3 regions of the Dermatophilus sp. B7861-1 genome follow, and region 1 is predicted to be linked to each of the others. Evidence: riboswitches for the same ligand, from Rfam matches in the RefSeq annotation. Region 1 holds a riboswitch; each other region holds the start of a gene.
The links. A riboswitch is a leader RNA that binds a small molecule or an ion and turns the genes downstream of it on or off. The one in region 1 is predicted to bind thiamine pyrophosphate.
Positions count from the first base shown of each region.

Region 2: it holds a riboswitch for thiamine pyrophosphate, as region 1 does, so the genes downstream of both, AC2T9U_RS08190 (ECF transporter S component) here and thiM (hydroxyethylthiazole kinase) in region 1, are expected to answer to the same signal.
Region 3: it holds a riboswitch for thiamine pyrophosphate, as region 1 does, so the genes downstream of both, thiO (glycine oxidase ThiO) here and thiM (hydroxyethylthiazole kinase) in region 1, are expected to answer to the same signal.

Region 1 is NZ_CM180082.1:507,495-512,719, forward strand. Features, by position in the region: gene thiD (bifunctional hydroxymethylpyrimidine kinase/phosphomethylpyrimidine kinase) at 1-235, opposite strand, end outside; gene thiE (thiamine phosphate synthase) at 257-916, opposite strand; gene thiM (hydroxyethylthiazole kinase) at 913-1,755, opposite strand; TPP riboswitch at 1,746-1,839, opposite strand; gene AC2T9U_RS02115 (phytoene desaturase family protein) at 1,901-3,397, shown strand; gene AC2T9U_RS02120 (exodeoxyribonuclease III) at 3,405-4,196, opposite strand; gene AC2T9U_RS02125 (GAF domain-containing protein) at 4,255-5,225, opposite strand, start outside.
Region 2 is NZ_CM180082.1:1,854,164-1,859,388, forward strand. Features, by position in the region: gene AC2T9U_RS08185 (ABC transporter ATP-binding protein) at 1-1,480, opposite strand, end outside; gene AC2T9U_RS08190 (ECF transporter S component) at 1,483-2,148, opposite strand; TPP riboswitch at 2,215-2,319, opposite strand; gene AC2T9U_RS08195 (TIGR03960 family B12-binding radical SAM protein) at 2,468-4,495, opposite strand; gene AC2T9U_RS08200 (nucleoside phosphorylase) at 4,574-5,225, opposite strand, start outside.
Region 3 is NZ_CM180082.1:2,493,607-2,498,831, reverse strand. Features, by position in the region: gene AC2T9U_RS11045 (thiazole synthase) at 1-750, opposite strand, end outside; gene thiS (sulfur carrier protein ThiS) at 755-997, opposite strand; gene thiO (glycine oxidase ThiO) at 1,020-2,168, opposite strand; TPP riboswitch at 2,159-2,276, opposite strand; gene thiE (thiamine phosphate synthase) at 2,292-2,969, shown strand; gene AC2T9U_RS11025 (hypothetical protein) at 3,128-3,967, shown strand; gene AC2T9U_RS11020 (DUF1540 domain-containing protein) at 4,062-4,343, opposite strand; gene AC2T9U_RS11015 (amino acid permease) at 4,628-5,225, opposite strand, start outside.

The sequences.
Region 1 (5,225 bases):
TTTTGATGCTGTCGATGTGGAGGTCGCTAGTGAGAGTGTTGAATTGGGCGCGGATGAAGTCGGTGGGGACGGGGTGTACGTCGGTGACTTTGCAGGTGTTTTGGGCGGTGAGCGCGGTGATGATGGTGCTTCCGTAAGCGCCTAGAGCCGAGAAGGTTTTGAGGTCGGCTTGGATTCCTGCGCCGCCAGAGGGGTCAGAACCAGCGATTGTCAGTGCGGTTGGGTGGGTGTTCATGGGGTCCCTTGAAGAAAACGGTTAGTGGGTGGCTGTGTGCCAGGCGGCGGCGAGTTCTTTTGCAGCTGAGTGCGGGTCGGGCGCGTTCATGATGGCGCTGACGACGCATAGTCCGTGGGCTCCGGCTGCGTGGACGGCCGGGGCATCGGCGGCGGTGATTCCGCCGATGGCTACGCCAGGCCACGGGGATCTGGCCATGATGCCGGCGAGTGTGGCCAAACCGGTGGCTGGTGCGTGTCCGGGTTTGGTGGTGGTGTCGCGGATGGGGCCTACGCCGATGTAGTCGAGTTGGGTCAGTGCCTCGGGGCCGTTGTTCATGGCGGCGGTGAGGTCATCAGGGTGGGTGATGGACAAGCCGAGGATTGCGTCGGGGCCCAGAATGGTGCGTGCTTCGGTGACGGGCATGTCGGATTGTCCTACGTGGGCGCCGTCGGCTCCGGTGGCGGCAACAAGGTGTACGCGGTCATTGAGGATGACGGGTATGCCGGTGCCGGTGAGTGTATGCACGACATTGCGGGCAAGTTCAGTAAAGGCGCGGTCTTCAGCGTGAGGATCACGTATTTGAACAATGGTTACCCCACCTGCGACGGCCTCTTGAACGATGTCGTGCAGGCGCCGTGAACCGGCCATTGTGGTGTCAGTGACGAGATAGACGGATAGGTCGAGGTTGGGGCGGGTCATGCGGGAATGGTTTCGGTGGTGATGTTGGTGCCGTTGGTGATGTGGTCAGCGGTGATGTTGTCGAGCGCGTCGAGTAGGTTGACGGCGAAGGATCCTGGTCCTGAGCTGTTTTCGGCTGCGAGTTCGCCCGCGATGTTCAGGTGGGTGGTGGCTGCGACTGCGGCGATGAGGGGGCTGGCTACTGAGGCGTATGCGGCCATAAGTGCTCCTAGAGAGCAGCCAGTTCCGATGACGCGGGCGAGCAAGGGGACACCATTGTTGCCTCGCACGATGGTGGTTTCCTCTGCAGTGGTGGTGACGAAGATGTCGGTGGCGCCGGAAACCGCGATGGTGGTTGCGTAGTGGCGTGAGGCGGTGATGGCTGCTTCGAGGGCGTCGTCGGTGGCAGCGGTGGAGTCGACTCCGCGTCCTCCTGCACCGCCAGTGAGGCCCATGATTTCGGAGGCGTTGCCGCGGATGATGCTGGGGGAGTGGGTGGCTAGCTCGCGAGCGATGTCGGTGCGCCAGGGCAGTGCACCTGCGGCAACGGGGTCAAGGACCCACGGGGTGTGTGCGCTGTGTGCGCCGTTGGCGGCTTCGCGCATGGCGGTGACGGTTTCTGCGTAGGGGGTGCCGAGGTTGATGAGCACTCCGGATGCGATGGTTGCGAAGGCGGCAGCTTCGTGGGGGTTATCGATGACGGCGGGGGCTGCGCCGGCGGCGAGGAGGATGTTGGCGGTGGTGTTGGCTACGACGATGTTGGTGAGGTAATGCACCAGAGGGCTGTTGGCGCGTAGGGCTTCGTGTGCGGTGGCGATGTGGTGGGGGGTGATGGGTTCTGCGGGCAGGGTGGTGATCATGGTGACGTCCCTTCGCTAGTGCGAGCTAGAGCAGGTTCCACGGGTGTTTCTCAGCCGTTGTGGTCGGCACCCCGCGTCGTGGGCAGCATATCGCCGTCAGGGGTGGGGGTTGGTGTGCGTGGAGTCATCGGGTAGAGGCGGGTGTTTGTCTGGGGCGTTTTCAGGTGATGGCCGTACGGTCGGTGGATCGAGTTGTGCGCAGGAGGGTGTTGTGGTTGCTGGTGTTGCTGCGGTGGTGGGATCGGGTCCTAATGGGTTGGCTGCTGCGGTGCATTTGGCACGTAGTGGTTTGGAGGTGAGGGTGTTTGAGGCTGCATCGGTGCCGGGTGGTTCGGTGCGTTCGGTGCCGTTGTTTGGGCAGGGGTCGGTGGTGGATGTGGGAGCTGCGGCGCATCCGTTTGGTGTATCTAGCCCCTTTTTTCGGGGGTGTGGTTTGGATAAGCATGGGTTGAGGTGGTTGCATGCGCCGGTTCCGTTGGCGCATCCGTTGGTGGGGCGTCCAGCGGTGGTGTTACAGCGTTCGTTGGGGCAGACGGCCGGTGAGTTGGGCCGTGATGGGGTGGCGTGGCGGCGGCTTTTAGGGCCGTCGGTGCGTGGATGGGATCAGGTGGTGGAGTCGTTTTTGGGCCCGGTGGTGCGGGTGCCGAGGTATCCGGTAACTATGGCTGGGTTTGGGGTTCGTGGGGTGTGGCCGGCGACGTTGTTGGGGCGCTCGCTGTTTTCTGGTGTGCAGGCTCGGGCGTTGTTTGCTGGGAGTGCGGCTCATGCGTTTGTGCCGTTGAGTAGGGCGTGTACGTCGGCGTTTGGGGTGGTGTTGTCGGCGGCGGGGCATGCGGTGGGGTGGCCGGTGGCTGAGGGGGGTTCGGGTGCGATTACGGCGGCGTTGGTTGCTGAGTTGGAGTCTTTAGGTGGTCAGGTGGTGACGGGGTGCCAGGTGGTGGATGTGCGGCAGGTGGGGGATGCGGATGTGGTGATGTTGGATGTGGGGCCGTGGGATGCGGTGCGTTTGGTGGGGGAACGCATGCCTTCGCGGGTGCGGCGGGCGTTGTTGCGGTGGCGGTATGGGGCTGCGGCGTACAAGGTGGATTATTTGTTGGATGGTCCGGTGCCGTGGGCTGATTCGCGGGTGAGTGGGGCTGGGACGGTGCATGTTGGTGGGACGATGGAGGAGATTGCGTGGGCTGAGGGTCAGGTGGCGGCGGGTCGGGTGCCGCAGCGTCCGTTTGTGGTGGTGTGTCAGCAGGGTGTTGCGGATGGTTTGCGTGCACCGGAGGGTAGGCAGGTTGTGTATGCGTATGCGCATGTGCCTTCGGGGGCTGATGGGCCTGGTGTTGGGCAGTTGATTGATGCGCAGATAGAGCGGTTTGCGCCGGGGTTTCGGGATCGGGTGGTGGCGCGGGTGGAGTCGGGGCCTAGTGCGCTGTCGGCGGCGAATCTCAATGTGGTGGGGGGGGACATTGTTGGTGGTGCTGCTTCGGGGTTGCAAGCGGTGTTTCGGCCGCGGGTGACGTTGCGGCCTTATGAGGTGGGTGTTCCTGGTGTGTATTTGTGTTCGTCGTCGACCCCGCCGGGGGGTGGGGTGCACGGTATGTGTGGGTTTTACGCGGCGGAGGCAGCGTTGCGTGACCTCCGCCGCCGGTGATGTTGGGTTAGGTGAGTTCGATGATGACGGGGGCGTGGTCGCTTGCGCCTTTGCCTTTGCGTTCGTCGCGGTCGATGTAGGCGTGGGTGACGCGGTTGGCCAGGGCGGGGGAGGCTAGTCCGAAGTCGATGCGCATGCCTTGGCGTTTGGGGAAGCGTAGTGATGTGTAGTCCCAGTAGGTGTAGACACCGGGACCGGGGGTGTGGGGGCGGACGACGTCGGTGAAGCCGGTGTCGATCATTGCTTGGAATGCTTCACGTTCGGGGGCGGTGACGTGGGTTTTTCCTTCGAAGAAAGACATATCCCAGACGTCTTCGTCGGTGGGGGCGACGTTCCAGTCTCCGGTGAGGAGGATCTGGGCGTGGGGGTTGTTTGTGAGCCAGTTTTCGCCGTTGTTGCGTAGGGCGCGCATCCAGTCGAGTTTGTACGTGTAGTGGGGGTGGTCGATTTCGCGGCCGTTGGGTATGTAGAGGGACCAGACGCGGATTCCGCAGCAGGTGGCGCCGATGGCGCGGGCTTCAGCGACGGGGTCGGGTTCGCCCCAGGTGGGCATGCCGTCGAATCCGATTTGTATGTCTTCGAGGCCGACGCGGGAGAGGATGGCCACGCCGTTCCATTGGTTGATTCCGTGGTGGGCGACGTCGTAGCCGGCTGCTCGGATGGGGTCGGCGGGGAAGGCTTCGTCTTTGACTTTGGTTTCTTGCACGGCCAAGACGTCGATGTCGTTGCGTTCGAGCATGGCGAGGAGTCGGTCCATGCGGGCGCGGATGGAGTTGATGTTCCAGAAAGCGATACGCACGGGGTCCACCCTAGGCCGGTGGGGTGGTTCTTGGTGTTGGGGTGCGGTGGTGTGGGGTTTATCCGCCGAGTACGGCGCGAGTGACGTCGGTTTGGTTGTGCAAGAGAGCGGCGATGGCTTGTTGTGCGGTGTTGATGCGTTCTACGGCGGCGGATACCTCATCGAGGGTGCTGCTGACGTTGGTGGCGTCTGATTGGATGCGGCCGACTTTGAGGTTGACTTCGTCTGTGGCGCCAGAGGTTTCGTGTGCGAGTTCTTTGACTTCGTTGGCGACGACGGCGAAGCCTTTGCCTGCTTCTCCGGCGCGGGCGGCTTCGATGGTGGCGTTGAGGGCCAGTAGGTTGGTTTGTTCAGCGATGGCGGTGATTGTTTTGACGACGGCGCCGATTTCGGTAGAGCTGGTGTCGAGTTCTTTGATGATGCGTCTGGCGTCGGTGGTGATGCGGGCTGCTTCGTCGGCGATGGTGCGTGCTGAGTGGACTTCTTTTTCGACTTCGGCGATGGAGTCGAGTAGGTGTGTTGCTGCTTCGGAGATGCGTTGGGTGCCGCGGATGCGTTCGATTGCGTGGGAGACGAGGAATGCGGTGTTGCGTAGGGCTTCGCGGCGGGTGTCGTTGAGGTCGATTGTGCGGGTGGCGAAGAAGTCCATGGTGCCAACTACTTTGTTGTCGACGACGATGGGCAGGCAGACGCCGGAGCGGACGCCGGCTCGTTGGGCGGCGGGAGCGCGGACGCAGTCGGTGACTTGGCCTAGGTCGGGTTCGTAGACGAGGTTGTTGCTTGCCCAGGTGCGTCCGGCGACTCCTACTCCTTTGGCGAAGGTGGAGTTGTGGGTGACTTGGCGGAATTCTTCGCCAGCGTCGCCGGATTCTATGACGAAGCGCAGCACGTTTTCTTTTTCGTCGAGTCCCCAAAAAGATCCGTATTCCCAGTTGAATTCGTGTCGAATGGTGTCGAGGGCTGTTTGGATTGCTGTGGATTCTTCAGTGGTTTGGGTGACTTCGCGCAGAACGGAGTTCACGGCGTTGG
Region 2 (5,225 bases), 1.3 Mb from region 1:
CAACTAACCCCGAACTCCCACACAGTGACCGATCATGACTGGCCACAACGACACCCGCCCCCACCTGACACATCACACTCATAACACCAGCAACAGCCGCCCACGTACCGCGATCTTGACCAACAGTAGGCTCATCAAGAGCAACAAAACCAGGGCCGTGCAACACCGCAGAAGCAACAGCTAAACGACGCTTTTCCCCTCCAGAAAGAGAATGCGGATTACGGCCCAACACATGCCCCAAAGACAACGCTTCAGCGACTTGCTCACCGCGCTGCTCAACACCCACCAGACCCAAAACACGAGCCGTCGCCACCAAACTGTCCCAGACAGTGTCAGCCACCACCGTCTGCGAAGAACGCTGCGGCACCCACGAAACACGCGCAGCGAGCACGCGCGAACTCCACTCTGCAGGCGAAGAAGAACCCATAAAACCCTCACCAAAAAGAGCAGACGTGGCCCGAACCGAACCCGACGTAGGCGCTGCAAGACCAGCTAAAAGCCGCAAAAAAGACGACTTACCCGCCCCACTACGCCCTTGTATCCCCAAAACCTCTCCAGCTCGCACACACGCATCAGTAGAAGTAAGCACCTGCACCGGCGCGCGCCGCGTCCACGTCAACGAACGCGGCGGAGTACGGAGCCACTCAACCTGCTCCGCCACCATCAACACATCACCAAAAGCAGGCCGTTTTCTCTCCACATGCCCCGCGACAAACAACCCTTCAGGAAGAGGCAGCGGTGCCGGATCAGACACACCCGGCACCCACACCCCCAAACTCGACAACATCTCACGACACGTGTCCACATGACTGACCGGAAAATCCGACACAAGAGAACCCTCAGCGCCCATCACCAACACTCGATCAACAAGAGGCAGCCACGGCTCAATACGATGCTCAACCACAATTAGAGTGCTCCCCCGAGCGCTCACCGACTGATCAACAGCATCACGAACCACAGCTGCCGACTCCTCATCAAGACAGGCAGTCGGCTCATCCAGCAGCAGCACCTCAGGGCGAGGAGCAATCACCCCCGCAAGGGCAAGCCGCTGAGCCTCACCCCCAGAAAGCGCTAAAGTCGAACGCGACGTTGGGTACGGGAATCCCACCAACTCCAAAGCTTCCCGAACAGCCACATGAATATCTGAGCGAGGCATCGCAGCGTTCTCACAGCCGAAAGCAACATCACGACCAACCGTGGCTGCCACCAGTGCATCCGCAGGATCTTGAGTAAGAAGACCAACATTGCCTCCGCGCTGCAGCGAACCATGCAAAACGCCAGGATCAACCTCACCTAGAACACCAGCAATCGCATGCAGCAACGTAGATTTTCCCGCACCAGAAGGACCAATAAGAAGGACTCGCTCACCAGGGTCTATTTGAAGATCAACCTCATGCAGTACCGGAGTCTGTTGCCCCTCCGGTATCCACGTCAGACCTTCTAAACGCACTGCACCGAGAGGCAGGTTTTTACCCGACACGATCAGTGCCTGCAATCCAAACCTGGCTGCTGAAGAGCATCACGCCCCGCAGGCAACGCCCGCAACGCCCCCGTCGAGGCAAGGGCACGCATGATGCTCCACCCACCGCACCCGGCAATAAGCACACCCGAAACTGCGGCAGCACCCAACGACACAAAACGCCACACCCACGCATATTCAACCTGATAAACCCACCACTCATAACCAGCAATCTCCACGACCGCGGCAAGAAAACCACCAAGGATCGCAACGCTTACCCCTGCCCGACGCCACCGGAATAACGCGAATGCAGCCTCAACCCCCAGCCCCTGCAACGTGGCGGAAACCATCACCATCGCTCCCCACTCATTACCAAGCGCCATCTCCACAAAAGCAGCAATACACTCGATAAACACTGCTGCACCTGGCCGACGCACAATAAGCATTCCGACAACACACGGCAGCAGCCACACACCCAAGGTCAACGACATCAGTGGCGGAAACACCAAAGCCAGCTTCACAAAGGGATAGAGCAAAACATCCCACGCCCAGAACGCCACTCCGAACGCGACGCCCAACATCGCCAGAGTCACGAAATCAAGCCCGCGCCACGCTGCTGGCCCACCACGCGCCACTGCAAAACGTGCCCGCTCATCGCCGCTTCGCGGCGCTTCTGTTCCTACTGCCATCAGAACACCCGTTTCTCACCGCGATTGCGGTGCTACACGGGGAATAGGCGCCATTTAATAGACGCCCACGAGAAGATCCCGACTCCCTACACCGGTACTAACCGGATCAGGTTCGAGGGTCTGCGGAACACCCGCACTCTCAGCGCTGCCTGCGCTCCCCTGTCGTAAAAACGAGCATACACACGCTCTCTTCACCGCGGCCTTGGGCACCGCACTACCTGCCTACACCACGACGGGGCGACGCGAGCTTTTCACTCACGCCACCCCGCATCTTCAAATCAACGCACTGCGCCTAAAGCAAACTCAGTGCACGGATGACTCACCCAACTTTCTCCGTGAGTTTTTCAGCTCCATCCCGCAACACTGTCAAAGGCAACAACGTCGCCCCTGTAGGACCAATCTCAATATCCGTCCCCATCGTTGGACACACCCCACAGTCGAAACAAGGCGTCCAACGACAGTCGTCCTGCTCCACCTCTTCAAGAGCGTCTTGCCAGTCATCCCACAACCACTCCTTATCCAAACCAGAGTCGATGTGATCCCACGGAAGCACCTCTTCTTCAGTGCGTTCACGCGTAGTGAACCACGCCAAATCAATAGGCCACCCATGTTCATCGTTCATCACGTCGAACACTTCTGCAGCCTTAGTCACCCACCGTGTGTGTGAAAAATGTTCACTCCAACCATCAAACTTTCCACCATCACGCCAAACCGCCTCAATGACCTCACCCACACGACGATCACCGCGCGAAAGCAAACCCTCAATCTGACCTGGCTTGCCATCGTGATAGCGATACCCGATAGACCTTCCGTACTTCTTGTCTGCCCGAATCGCATCACGCAACTTCACCAAACGAGCATCTGTCTCCTCTGGCGACAACTGCCCCGCCCACTGGAAAGGAGTGTGCGCCTTCGGCACAAACCCACCAATCGACACAGTGCAACGAATATCTTTGCTGCCGCTGACCTTTCGGCCCTCCTCAATCACCCGAGAAGCCATCTTCGCAATCTGCAGCACATCCTCATCAGTCTCAGTGGGCAAACCACACATGAAGTACAACTTCACCTGACGCCAGCCAGCGCCATACGCCGCCGAAACCGTCTGGATAAGATCGTCCTCACTCACCATCTTGTTAATCACACGACGCAAACGCTCACTCCCTCCCTCAGGAGCAAACGTCAAACCAGACCTGCGTCCATTACGAGACAACTCATTAGCAAGATCGATATTGAACGCATCCACCCGCGTACTAGGCAACGACAAAGACGTATTCGTCCCCTCATAGCGATCCGCCAACCCCTTCGTGATCTCAGCGATCTCCGAATGATCCGCACTCGACAACGACAAAAGGCCGACTTCCTCATACCCCGTCGCAGCCAAACCGCTTTCCACCATCTCACCGATACCAGTGATCGAGCGCTCCCGCACCGGACGGGTAATCATCCCGGCCTGACAAAACCGGCACCCTCGCGTACAGCCACGGAAAATCTCTACACTCATCCGCTCATGCACCGTTTCAGCAATCGGCACGATCGGCTGTTTCGGATACGGCCACTCATCCAAATCCGTAACCGTATGCTTCACTGCCCGTTCAGGAACGCCAGCAGCCAAAGCCTCATCCTTCAAGCAGACCTGTTCAATACACCCATCGGCCCGGTACGTCACCTCGTAAAAACCAGGAACATAAACGCCCCCATGCACAGCCAAACGAGTCAACAACTCCGTCCGGCCACCAGGGCGCCCCTCCTTCTTCCACGCAGTGATGATCTCGCTAGCCTTCAATACTGCTGCCTCACCATCACCAATAATCGCGGCATCAATAAACCGCGCAATTGGCTCCGGGTTAAAACTGGCATGACCACCGACAAGAACAATCGGGTCATCAACACCGCGTTCATGCGCATGCAGCGGAATCCCAGCCAGGTCCAGCGCCTCCAACATGTTCGTGTAGTTCAACTCCGTGGAAAAACTAATCCCAAGAACATCGAACTCACACACCGCACGGTGCGCATCCACCGTCAACAGCGGCACCCCCGAAGCACGCATACTCTCAGCCAAATCCGGCCACACTGCATACGTACGCTCAGCCAGGGCATCAGAACGCTCATTCAGCACTTCATAAAGGATCATCAGTCCCTGATTAGGCAGCCCCACCTCATAAGCATCTGGGTACATAAGAGCCCAACGAGCAGTCAATTCCTGCTGCTCCCCATCAGGTCCGGTGGCGAAACCACCGCAATCCCAATCCTTGACCTGGCTGTTCATCTCGCCACCGAGGTATTGGATGGGTTTATTGACCGCTCCGAGCAGCGGCTCGAGTTGGTCGATTCTCGAGGTTCCACGCATACCACCAGGGTATGCGTGGGGTGATCTTCATCCCAATCGCGCCGCACTCAACACTATCCGCGCATTAAACGAGATAATTCAAAGTTTGAGCGCCGCATCAAGAGCCGCATTCAACGCAATCTCCCGAAAGCTACTACCCCAACCTCGCTGATCGTGGACCTCCGCAGCCAAACTATCCGCCGAATAGAGAATCTGCCCAAACCTCACCCCACGGAACTGTGCCATCGCAGACAAAGCCGAGCACTCCATCTCGACAACCTCGCAGCCCTGCCCTCGACGAGCAGCCACCTTTCCCGGAGTCTCACGGAAAAACCCATCTGTCGTCCATGTCGCAGCCTCCACAAACTCCAACCCCAACCCCTCAATCGCCTCGCCACACGCAGCACGCACCTGCGCATCAGTTTCTACCCACCGGCCAGCAGGAAGGTAGTGGTACGACGTGCCCTCATCGCGCAAAGCTTTCGTCGGAAGAATCAACGCCCCCGCCTCGTGCGGCACCAACGAGCCACATGACCCCACCGCCACAAGCGTATCTACGCCAAGCATCACTGCACGCTCAGCAACCGTTACCGACGCAGCCGCCCCCACCGGCATATTTACCAGTGCAAGTTGCTCACCCTGGTACTCCCCCACCCACATCGGTACGACTCCAGCGATGAGATCAAACTCAAACCCCACCTGCCATCCCTGAGCCGCCGCGAACTTCTGGACCACATCCCCAAGGAACGCC
Region 3 (5,225 bases), 650 kb from region 1:
GGACGCGTGGGCGTGGATGCGTTGGGGGATGCGTCCGGCGTGGCGGGCGAGGTAGCCAGCTTCGACGGCGTGGGCGAAGGCGCTGGCCATGTGGGTGGGGTGTTGGGCGCGGGTGACTGCGGTGGCAAGAAGGACGGCATCGCAGCCTAGTTCCATGGCGCGGGTGGCGTCGGAGGCGGTTCCGATTCCGGCGTCGAGGATGACGGGCACGTGTAGGCGGTGGGTGATGAGTTCGATGTTGTGGGGGTTGAGGATTCCCAGGCCGGTTCCGATGGGGGCGCCTAGGGGCATGACGGCGGTGCAGCCGAGGTCGGCGAGGCGTTGGGCGGTGATGGGGTCGTCGTTGGTGTAGGCGAAGACTTTGAAGCCGCGGTTGACGAGTTGTTCTGTGGCGTCGATGAGTTCGATGGGGTCGGGGAGGAGGGTTTGGTCGTCGGCGATGATTTCGAGTTTGATCCAGTCGGTTTCGAGTGCTTCGCGGGCGAGTTCTGCGGTCAGGAGTGCTTCATGTGCGGTGCGGCATCCGGCGGTGTTGGGCAGGATGCGGATGTTGAGGGAGCGTAGGAGGTCGAAGAGGGATCCGGTTTGGGTGGGTGTGTAGCGGCGGATGGCGACGGTGGTGAGGTTGGTGTGAGAGGCGATGAGCGCTTCGCGGAGGATGTCGAGGTTGGGTGCGCCTCCGGTTCCGGTGATGAGTCGGGAGGCCAGGGGGGTGTTGTCGATGGTCAGTGGGGGGATGGTGGGGGTCATGGTTTTACCCTCCTTGGACGGCGGTGACGATTTCGATGCGGGCGTTGGGGCCGGGGATGGTGGTGGCCCAGTTGTTGCGGGGGATGATTTCGTTGTTGAGGGCTATGGCGATGCCGAGGCTGGTGCCGGTGGGTGTGCGGCCTTCGGGGGTGATGGTGTGGCCGGTGATGTGGGTGATGATGTCGCGCAGGGTGGTTTTGGTGGGCAGGGTGTGAGGTTCGCCGTTGATGGTGATGGTGGTGTTCATGGGGTCCTTTGGTGGTGGGTGGTTAGGGGTTGGTGGTGAAGCGGTGGGGTGTGAAGGCGGTGATGTCGGGTAGTGGGTGGGTGGTTGGTGGTGTGGTGATGGTGGCGGTGATGGCGGCGCCGATGGCGGGGGCTAGGAGGATGCCGTTACGGCCTAGTCCGGTGGCTAGGGTGATGGTGGTGCTGATGGGGCCTAGGAGTGGGGCGTTGTCTTTGGTGACGGGGCGGGGTCTGGCGATGGTTTCGGTGATGGTGAATTCTTCGATGCAGGGGAGGAGGTGGATGCCGTCTCGTAGGAGTGTGTGGATGCCGCCGGCTTGGACGTGGGGGGTTTCGTTTTCTCGGGTGGTGGCGCCGAGGATGAGGTTTCCGTTGGTGCGGGGGACGATGTATATGGGGTTGCCGTTGACATGTCCGCGGATGATGTGGGTGAGGTTGTGGCGGAGGTTGGGTGGGGGTGTGAGGCGGATGACTTCGCCGTAGGCGTTGCGGATGAGGCTGGTGAGGTTCAGGGGTAGGCCGCTCAGGTTGGTGGCGTTGGTGGCGTTGGCGATGATGGCGTGGTCGGTGGGGATGGTGTGGCCGTTGGTGAGGGTGATGCCGGTGACGGGGCTGGTGGGGTCGCTGTTGTCGGTGTGGGTGATGCCGGTTGCTGGGGTGGGGTGGATGGGGATGTTTGCGTTGGTCAGGGCGGTTAGGAGTGCGTGGGCGAGGAGGCGGGGGTCGACTTGGTGGTCGTGGGGGGCGTGCAGGGCGCTGGAGATGGTGGGGGTGAGGAGGGGTTCGAGTTTGCGGGCTTGGCGGGTGGTGAGGGGGGTGAGGGTGAGGCCGAGGCTGTGTGCGTAGGTGGCGAGGTTATGGAGGGTTTCTCGGTCGGCTGTGTCGGTGCCGATGTGGAGGGTGGGGGTGTTTTGGTGTCCGGTGGGTAGGTTTGTGGTGGTGGTGAGGCGGTGGATGAAGTGGGGGTAGAGGGCGGCGGAGGCGAGCATGAGGGGGGTGAGGTGGTGTTCGTTGTAGGTAGTTTCGCTGGTGGCTGCGAGCATGCCGGCGGCTGCGTGGGTGGCGCCGTTGGCTGGGGTTGGGTCGATGAGTTCGACGTGTGTGCCTGCTTCGTGCAGGTGCCATGCGATGGATAGTCCGATGATGCCGGCGCCGATGATGGCGATGCGCACAGCTTCCTCCCTTCGCCGGTGTTAACCGGACAGGTTCGAGCGGTCGGTGGGCGCTTTGGTTGCGTGCCACCCTCTCAGCCCGTTTGTGGGGCTCCCGCGGATGCTGCGGTTTACCGTACCTGCATGGCTTCTTGTGAGGGTGTCGGGTTGGAGAATTCGGGTGTGGATGTTGTTCGTCGGCTCGGGCGGGCGCGGTTGTATTTGTGTACGGATGCGCGAGATTCGGCGGGGGAGTTGCGGGATTTTGTGCGGCGGGTTTTTGCCGGTGGGGTGGATGTTGTTCAGGTGCGGGATCGGTCGATTTCGACGGCTGATGAGGTGGAGGCGTTGCGGATCGTGCGTCAGGAGGCGCGTGCGGCGGGGGCGTTGTGTGCGGCGAATGATCGTGCTGATGTGGGGTTGGTGGCTGGGGTGGATGTGGTGCATGTGGGGCAGGAGGATTTGTCGCCGGTGCATGTGAAGTCGGTGTGTCCGGGGGCTTTGGTGGGGGTGTCGACGCATTCGCGGGAGCAGTTTGTTGCGGCGATGGCGGCGCCGGAGGTGGATTATTTCTGTGTGGGGCCGGTGTGGGCGACGCCGACGAAGCCGGGTCGTGCTGCGGTGGGGTTGGGTTTGGTGGCTGAGGCTGCGCGGGCGGGGGTGGGTAAGCCGTGGTTTGCGATTGGGGGTGTTGATGTCTCGTCGGTGGGGCGGGTTGTGGATGCTGGTGCTGAGCGGGTGGTGGTGGTTCGGGCGTTGACGCAGGCTGATGACCCTGAGGGTGCTGCGCGGGCGTTGCGTGCGTGTTTGCCTGGGGGGTGAGTGTGGGTGGTGGCGGCTGGTTATTGCGGCGGACTTCTAGCAGTTATTTGCGTTGTGACGCAATGAATTTGCCAAAGATTAAGAAGATCGTCCGATAGGGGTGGTCAACTGACCGACTCGCAACTAAAGTTAGGCTTACCTTAATGAGGAGGCGATACATGGCCGTCAACCCAACACCGAGCATCTGCTCCAACGCGCGAGCAACGTCCCTGGCACGACGTCTCGTGGGTGGCGAGGGTGCGGCAACGCTGATGCGCTATCGGATCGACCCCGAGTCCTGCCTCGAGGTCGCAGCGCATGGTTTGGATTCAAAGGGCCGGATCCTGCTCGCCTTCTCGCGTCATTCCGGCATGGGTGCCCCATCGACAGACGTGCTCGAGGAGGTCCGAGTCGACATCAGACTCGAATCCCCTGACCCGCGCGTACGAATCCTCGCGGCAACACTGCACTACCTGGGGGTGTTGCAGTGGATCCCCGAGGATGAACGCGACGGGTGGGCCAATAGTCCTGGGATTCCGGAAGACGTGGCCGCGGTAATCGAGGCCGGCGGCGCGCTCGCAGTCGTGAACATCAATCGGGTGCTAGTTCATGACAGCGCGGGAGTGGCGCCGGTCTCGGCCATCGCGATGAAAAACTACCCGGTTTCACCATTGTGCGGATCGGGGGTGATGGGCAGCCTCGAGGCTCACGATGCTGTTTTATCGTTCCCTAACCATGAACTTCGAGCCGTCATTACTGCTGTGGTGGAAGGTCTTGCTGATGGTGATGTGCTTGATGAACGCCCATCTCATGGGGGCTGTGAGCACACCCAGGATCGCGTCTATTGCGTAGATGTTGATTCCACCGGCATTACGCTCATGCACATTGGTCCGCTTGGGGGAATGAGCCGGATCGTTCACGTCGAACTTCCCACTGCTGCCACGGTTGATGATGTCCAATCCACGTTGGCAGCAGCGGTTTCTCAAACTCGATCTCATCGCGTCCATCCGCGCATGTGATTGAGATCAAAAGTGTGTGGCCTCCCACGCTGGTGGGGGCCACACGCTTTTAGGCACCTGTTTTTATGACGCCAGTAATTTCGGCTGTGAGGGCTCAGGCGTTGCTGTAGTGCTCGCAGGTCGCGGTGTCACCGCCGACGCTGATGGCTTCGGCGGTGCACATCAGGTCAGTGTTGTGGGTGCATTCCAGACGCTGGCATGCCCCGACGCGGCCGTTGGCGTCAGTGAGTCCGCCACGGGCGTCGAGGGCAATGAAAGTGCCGCAGGAGGCGGTGCCGTTTGTGCCACCAACGGTGATTGCGCCAGCGGTACAGCCGGAGTCGTTGAAGGAGCAAGAAGTGGTGGTGCAGGAGGAAATGATTGGAAGCGTGGACATGGTGCCTACTTTCTGAGAAAGGATTGTGCTGTCCGCAGGTCTGTTGTTTTCAGGTTAGGGAACCGTTTTCGCAGCGATAGTGAGGTGAGGCTGCCCTCAATGCTGCTGGCGGGCGGTGTGATGGGGTTCGTAAGTCTCTGAGCTGGGTGCATATTCGGGCAGTGGGGTGGCTAATTTTCCGTAAAGTGAGCTAGATCACAGATGCATCCATCGATGTATAGACGTGGGGCGGTGTTGCCACAATACCCGCGACAACACCGCCCCACGTAGCACTTACAGGCAGATCAGGATTCCCTTGGGGTCTCGTCCTCAAGCGAAGGCTGCTGGCGACCATGCTGGGGAACCAAGGTGAAATACGCGATCGTGAGTAGGGCAACCCAGATCAACCCCACCCACAAAGCCACCCGCGTATCAGGGAACCAACCAATCACGCCCACTACGAACACAAGAAACGCGAATGTTGCCCATGTTCCGACAGGGTGGAATGGCACCGGATACTCGGACTCCTGTAAACCCCGCTGCTTGATCTCCCGGCGCATTGCCAAGTTAGACAACAAGATCATCAGCCACACAAGCACCGTCGCGAACGTTGCAATCGAGGCGATTATTTTGAATACGTTCTCGGGAATAACCGCATTAAGTACAGCTGCTACCGCTAATGCTGCACACATGACCACTACGGTCATCCATGGGACACCATTCTTTGATACTTGAGCAAACACTTTCGGTGCCTGTCCCTGCTTAGCCAATCCGTATAGCATGCGGCCAGCACCGAAAGTATCTGAATTAATTGCAGAAACTGCAGCCGTAATAATGATCACGTTAAGAATCGAAGGCGCAGCGGGGACTCCAAGCGTAGAGAAAATCTGCACAAATGGACTC